One region of the Ectobacillus sp. JY-23 genome, then DNA from elsewhere that is predicted to be linked to it. Evidence: riboswitches for the same ligand, from Rfam matches in the RefSeq annotation. Region 1 holds a riboswitch; the other holds the start of a gene.
What was found. A riboswitch is a leader RNA that binds a small molecule or an ion and turns the genes downstream of it on or off. The one in region 1 is predicted to bind thiamine pyrophosphate.

Region 1 (3,420 bases):
ATTTGAGTCTCAATACCTCTGACCTTTGTAAGTCTTCACGCATTCTTTGCCTCGGCAATGGTACAATAAACTCATTTGTAATTCCTGCCCCTCGCTCTGTCATAACCACAATCCTATCCGATAAAAATAAGGCCTCTTCTACGTCATGAGTAATGAATAAAACGGTTTTCTTCCAATTAACACACTGTGTATATAACCATTCTTGCATCTTCCTCTTGGTAATTGCATCTAAAGCACTAAAAGGCTCATCAAGCAACAGAACCGGCGCACCTGTTAAAAAGGTTCTAACAAAAGACACTCGTTGTCGCATCCCTCCTGATAAATCCTTTGGATACTTATTACAGTAATCAGCGAGCCCAAACAGCTCTAGGTACCGAATTGCATTTTCCTTGGCTTTCTTTGGTTTGACCCCGGTGCACTCCAAAGCAAGGGAAGCATTTTCTACTACCGTCCGCCAAGGAAATAACAAATCCCGCTGTGGCATATAACCGACCTTTTCCATTAACTGAATTGTTCCTCTATACTGCTTTTCAAGACCTGTTAACAAACGAAAAATTGTACTTTTCCCACAGCCACTTGGACCAATGATACTAACGAATTCCCCTTGCTTCACCGTAAAGCTATAATCTTGTAAGATAGGCTTCTCTTCCTCATATGAAAAGGAAACACGATTAAACGCCAATACTTCGTTCAAGCTCCCACATCTCCTTGCGATACGCCATATCCCAAAATAGATATTCAAAGCGACTTGTATTTAAAAAGATTTCCTCTAAACGTGCCAATTCGGTCACTGATTTTCCGTCAGCAAGCTGATCTAGCAATTCCATCATCCAAATGCACATCTCACCATATTCTACAGAGCTATAACTGCGGATCCATTCACCATAGAACACATGATCAGCCGCACCTGGAATGGTATTTAAGCGTTTACCAATCTCCCAATAACTCCACATACACGGTAGCAGAGCAGCTGTTAGCTCGGCTAAGGTTCCACTCTGCGAAACTGACAACATATAATTAGTGTAAGCAAGATTCATAGCTGAAGGCTTGGCGCGTTCCATCTCTTCTATAGAAACTCCTAAGCGTTTTGCATACTGTTTATGTAAACTCATTTCACCATTTAAAATACCATCCATTTGCTTTGCAAACTGTTCCATTATACGAGGATTCTGGGCCTTCACAACACCTAGCGCATATACTTTGGCATAGTCCAATAAATACAAATAATCTTGCACTAAGTAATATTGAAATGTCTCTATCGGCAATGTACCGTCACCAATACCTGTAACAAACGGATGATTATGACTTCGCTCCCAAATCTCCTCCGCTTGCTGAAATACCTGTTTACAAAAACTCATCTTCATTCCTCCTCTATAAAAATAAAAGCCGCTTTATACAAGCGGCAAAAAGAAACGATGTTAATCGCTCTAAGCCACTTCCCTTCGCCGGCATTACCCGGATCAAGTAATAAGGGTTAAGGTATAACCTCTCTCAGCAAAATCGCACCCCTAGTGATACATATGAGTTCATAAGAAAAGCCCAACCTTCGCGCACAAAGGTTGGGCTTTTAATAATAAGGCCGTCGCTTTCCTACGCTGGTATTATCCAGATCAGGTCAAGGGTCATCGACTTACGGTCGGACTCTCAGCCGGCATCACCAGCTCCCCTAGCATCTTATGAAATTAACAACAGTATAGCACTGCTTATAGAGAAGTGCAAACAAAACTAAAAATTCTATATATAAGATTTCACAATATTCTCTGTAACTATAGACAAATAGCGTTGTATATTCACTTAACTACATCATTCTTTATAAAGAAAAAATAATCGTTTTTAAGAACATTTTTACTTTTAAAGTCTTCATTTTTGGATTTTTATTTAAAATTTCCATATTTATCTTGAAAAAACGTAATAATACGTTATGATATTTTTATATAACAAAATATTCAAAGTTTACACTTTAATAATATATGTTACATCATTTAGTTTATGCAAACTTACGTAGGGGGCAGAGAAATATGAATGCAAAAGCAATAGCTTTTTCAGCTGTAGCATTAGCAAGTATCCCTTTTATTGCGGATTCAGCTGAAGCAAGCACCACAAAAACAGGAATTGTTCAGGCAATGTCTTTAAATGTCAGAAGTCAACCTTCAACAAGCTCCACCATCCTAGGCTCACTACCTCGTAATAGTTCTGTTTCTATTACAGGGGAGCAAGGGAATTGGTATCAAATTGTTCATAACAACAGGACCGCTTTTGTACATAAATCTTATATCACTTTACAAAATACAGCTGTGCCTTCAAAGTCGAATCAATATATGGTGAACGCAACTTCTTTAAATGTTCGCACAGGTCCAAGTACTGGCGCTTCTATTATCGGTTCTCTCATAAACGGAAAATTAGTAGAAGTTCTATCAGAAGAAAATGGCTGGTATAAAATCTCGTACAACACCCAAACGGCTTATGTTAAAAAAGAGTTTCTATCTGTCGTATCCGGTTCAGAAGTCAAAGGCATTACTGACCCTGGAGAAGTAAAAGCCATCACTCCTTCACCTTACTATGTAACAGTGTCAGGGCTAAGAGTCCGCACTGGCCCAGGAACGTCCTATGCAATTCAAAGCGTATTAGGAAACGCTCAGAAGGTTACCGTCGTCGGAGAAGTAAATGGTTGGTATAAAATTACCTATGGTAACGCGGTTGGATTTGTATCAAAAAATTATGTACAACCTGCTGGTTCTTCAGCAATACAGACAAGTGCTTTTATTTTCCCGGCATCAGCAGGCTATGTATCTTCTAAATTTGGTATGCGTTGGGGCAGCATGCATTACGGCGTAGATTTAGCAGCCTCAGGAAATGTACAAATTTTTGCAGCTGCCGATGGAAAAGTGAGTCGATCTTATTATTCTTCCAGCTACGGAAATGTAGTGTTTGTAAAACATACAATCAACGGTCAGTTATATACCACTGTATATGCTCACTTAAAAAGTCGATCTGTAAAAGAGGGAGACACTGTAAAATCCGGCCAAATACTAGGTTATATGGGGAACACCGGAAATTCTTTCGGACAACACCTTCACTTTGAATTACATAAGGGAGAATGGAACATTTCTAAAACAAATGCCATTGATCCGCTACCTTATATACAACGATAACTTTCAGGAGATAGCATCATGAATCGAAGTCTTATTAACATCACAGAAGCACTTGCTTTATTCGGATTACTTTGCTGCATATTTGTTCTACACGCCAATCTATGGTTTTTAAGCGCATTTATTGCTTTCGCTCTATGTGAAGTACTGCTTGAATTAGTAAATCGAACATTAAAAAAACCTGTCGCAACCTTCTACCATATTATCTTTTTTCTTATTTTCCTATCTACAAGTATATATGGAAATGGGTTACAGCTTATTTCTTTCTTAC
Region 2 (3,420 bases), 410 kb from region 1:
ACGCAGAAGCTCGCTTCTTATGTAGTGTTGCAAATCCAGACGGAACACTTTTTGAAGGTGACACACGTAACGTTTTGAAAAATGTTGTAGAAAAAGTGGCGGATAAAGGTTATACGATTTCTGTAGGTCCTGAGCTTGAGTTCTTCTTATTCGAAGCTGACGAAAAAGGTACGCCTACTGCAGTTCTTCATGATAACGCAGGTTATTTCGAGCCATCTCCTAAAGATTTAGGTGAGCGCGTTCGTTTAGAAATCTACCGTGCGCTAAAAGCGATGGGCTTTACAATTGAAGCTTCTCACCATGAGGTAGCGGAAGGTCAGCACGAAATCAACTTTAAGTATGCTAGCGCTCTTGAAGCAGCTGATAAATCTACAACTTACAAATGGGTCGTAAAAACGATTGCAAAGAAATTCGGTTTGCATGCGACATTTATGCCAAAGCCTGTATTTGGTATTAACGGTTCTGGTATGCACGTAAACATGTCTTTCTTTAAAGATGGCGAAAATGCATTTTATGATGCAAATGATAAAGCACAATTGTCTCAAACTGCATATCAGTTCATTGCTGGTTTAATGGAAAATATTAAAAGCTTTACAGCGATCACAAATCCGCTTGTAAACTCTTATAAACGCCTTGTTCCTGGTTATGAAGCACCTTGCTATATTGCTTGGTCTGCATCCAACCGTTCTGCATTGATTCGTATTCCTGCAAAGCGCGGCGTTGCAACACGTGTTGAGCTTCGTTGCCCAGATCCATCTGCTAACCCTTACTTGGCATTTGCGGTAATCGCGGCAGCTGGTCTAAAAGGTATCGAACAAGGTCTAGAAGCACCAGCTCCTGTTGATGCAGATATCTTCCACATGTCTGAAGCTGAGCGCAAAGCTTACGGCATCGAAAACCTACCAGGTAGCCTAGAGGCATCTGTAGAAGCACTACAAGAAGGCACAATTGGCCGTGAAACACTTGGCGAGCACGTATACGGTGAGTACGTAGCGCTAAAAAAAGCGGAGTGGGACAGCTACAGAACAGCAGTTCACACTTGGGAGCTTGTAAACTATCAAGCGAAATTCTAATCAAATTTAAAAAAACCTCAATCTATGATTGAGGTTTTTTTCTATAAATCTTTAAAGCTATAAGAAAAGAGTTTTTTAAATACAGCGCGAGTAATCCGTAAGCTTCATCCGCAGCTACATATGGTCTGTTCTTTCTGCAACGGAAACATAGCCATTTCTTTTTTACTTGTTATTTCTGCTCTTTGGGAGTAGAATGTGTTTGAAAACAAAATAAACGTACCGGGAGCCTGAGAAGAGGGCTGAGAGTACGGCTACTTTGCCGTAGACCGTTTGAACCTGTTGGATAATGCCAGCGTAGGGAGAATGTTGCTTGAGAAATTCAAGGCACTTTGCATACGCGAAGTGTCTTTTTTATTTTGCTAAAGGAGTGAAGACCATGAAGGAAAGAGTAGGGAGTTTACTAGAGAAGGTACGTAATGAAAATCCGCTGATACATAATATTACAAATGTCGTAGTGACAAACTTTACGGCCAACGGTTTGTTGGCGTTAGGTGCGTCTCCTGTGATGGCATATGCACACGAGGAGGTGGCGGACATGGCACGCATTGCGGGTGCGCTTGTTTTAAACATGGGGACGCTAAATGCGGTAGAAGTAGAGGCGATGTTACTTGCTGGAAAAGCGGCTAACGAGCGCGGTGTTCCTGTTATTTTTGATCCAGTTGGTGCAGGGGCTACGCCGTATCGAACAGAAATAGCTCGTGCCATTGCTGGGACAGTGAAGCTGTCGGCCATTCGCGGTAATGCTGCTGAAATTGCCAATGTAATTGGAGAAGTGTGGGCAATTAAAGGAGTGGACAGCACCGGGGAAGGAAGTGTTGTAGCACTAGCACAAAAGGCTGCCAAGCGACTACAAACGGTTGTCATTGTAACGGGTAAGGAGGATGTAGTTGCTGATGGGCAAGGTGTATATATTATCCAAAACGGTCACCCCATTTTAACGAAGGTAACCGGCACTGGCTGCTTGTTAACATCGGTTATTGGTGCATTTGCCGCCGTAGAAACAGACGTTGCATTTGCCGCGGCCGCAGCGCTTGCCTGCTATGGTGTGGCGGCAGAGCTGGCATATGAGAAATCAGGAAATAAGCCGGGTAGCTTCCAAATAGAGTTGTTAAACGCTCTTGCTTCTGTTTCTCGTGCTCATATTGAGCAAAGAGCTCTCATAGAAGGGGTGGAAAGTCATGTATAAGGCATTAACAATTGCAGGATCAGACAGCGGCGGTGGTGCCGGCATTCAAGCAGATTTGAAAACGTTCCAGGAGCTTGATGTATTCGGTATGTCTGCCATTACGGCTGTAACGGCGCAAAATACACTTGGTGTGCAAGGTATGTATCCCATGTCAGTCGAAGCTGTTACGCAGCAAATTCAATCGATTGGCACTGATATGGGGGCAGATGCAATTAAAACGGGTATGTTATTTAGCGCAGAAATCATTCGCGCCGTTGCGGCAGGGATTAAACAATTTGGTTGGAAAAATGTTGTTGTGGACCCAGTTATGGTTGCCAAGGGCGGAGCGTCTTTGCTGCAGCAGGAGGCCGTGCAAGCTTTAAAAGAAGAGCTGCTGCCGCTTGCGACTGTAGTAACGCCGAACATACCAGAGACAGAGGCTTTAACAGACATGAAAATTGAAGCGATGGTAGACCGTCAGCGTGCGGCAAAGCTACTGCACAGCATGGGTGTAAGGTATGTTGTGATTAAAGGTGGTCATGATGTACAGGACGAAGCAACGGACCTTTTGTATGACGGTACTTCCTTTTTCTATTATACAAGCCCGAAGATTGCCACGAAAAATACACATGGAACAGGCTGTACCTTTGCGGCGGCGATTGCAGCGCAATTAGCAAAAGGACAATCTGTACAAGAAGCGGTGCAAGTAGCCAAAGCGTTCATTCAGGCGGCTATTACAGATGAGCTTCAAATTGGAGCAGGTCACGGCCCTACAAATCATTGGGCTTATCAAAAGGCGTTGAAGCAGGTGTTGATATGAGCAGGATTTCCGCAGAAAAGATGAGAGAGCTGCTGACGGTGTATTTTATCGCCGGCAGCAATAACTGCAAAGAAAACCTAGAAACCGTTGTGGAACAAGCTATTCAAGGTGGCATTACATTATTTCAGTTTCGGGAAAAAGGAAACGATGCGCTGCACGGCGAACAAAGATATGCATTAGCACAAAGAGTGCAGCGGATTTGTCAGGAGAACGGGGTGCCATTCATCGTAAATGATGATATTGAGCTGGCCCTTTCCTTAGATGCGGATGGTGTTCATATCGGACAGGAGGATGAAGCAGCTTCTCTTGTGAGGGAAAGAATCGGCAATCGTATCTTAGGTGTATCGGTGCATAGTGTAGAG

Region 2: it holds a riboswitch for thiamine pyrophosphate, as region 1 does, so the genes downstream of both, thiM (hydroxyethylthiazole kinase) here and tenA (thiaminase II) in region 1, are expected to answer to the same signal.

Annotation. Positions count from the first base shown of each region.
Region 1 covers NZ_CP095462.1:3,198,783-3,202,202, reverse strand. Annotated here, with positions in the region: gene MUG87_RS16220 (ABC transporter ATP-binding protein) at 1-694, opposite strand, end outside; gene tenA (thiaminase II) at 672-1,358, opposite strand; TPP riboswitch at 1,421-1,520, opposite strand; TPP riboswitch at 1,571-1,678, opposite strand; gene MUG87_RS16210 (SH3 domain-containing protein) at 2,019-3,152, shown strand; gene MUG87_RS16205 (hypothetical protein) at 3,171-3,420, shown strand, end outside.
Region 2 covers NZ_CP095462.1:2,787,647-2,791,066, forward strand. Annotated here, with positions in the region: gene MUG87_RS14330 (glutamine synthetase family protein) at 1-1,073, shown strand, start outside; TPP riboswitch at 1,283-1,392, shown strand; gene thiM (hydroxyethylthiazole kinase) at 1,450-2,259, shown strand; gene thiD (bifunctional hydroxymethylpyrimidine kinase/phosphomethylpyrimidine kinase) at 2,252-3,058, shown strand; gene thiE (thiamine phosphate synthase) at 3,055-3,420, shown strand, end outside.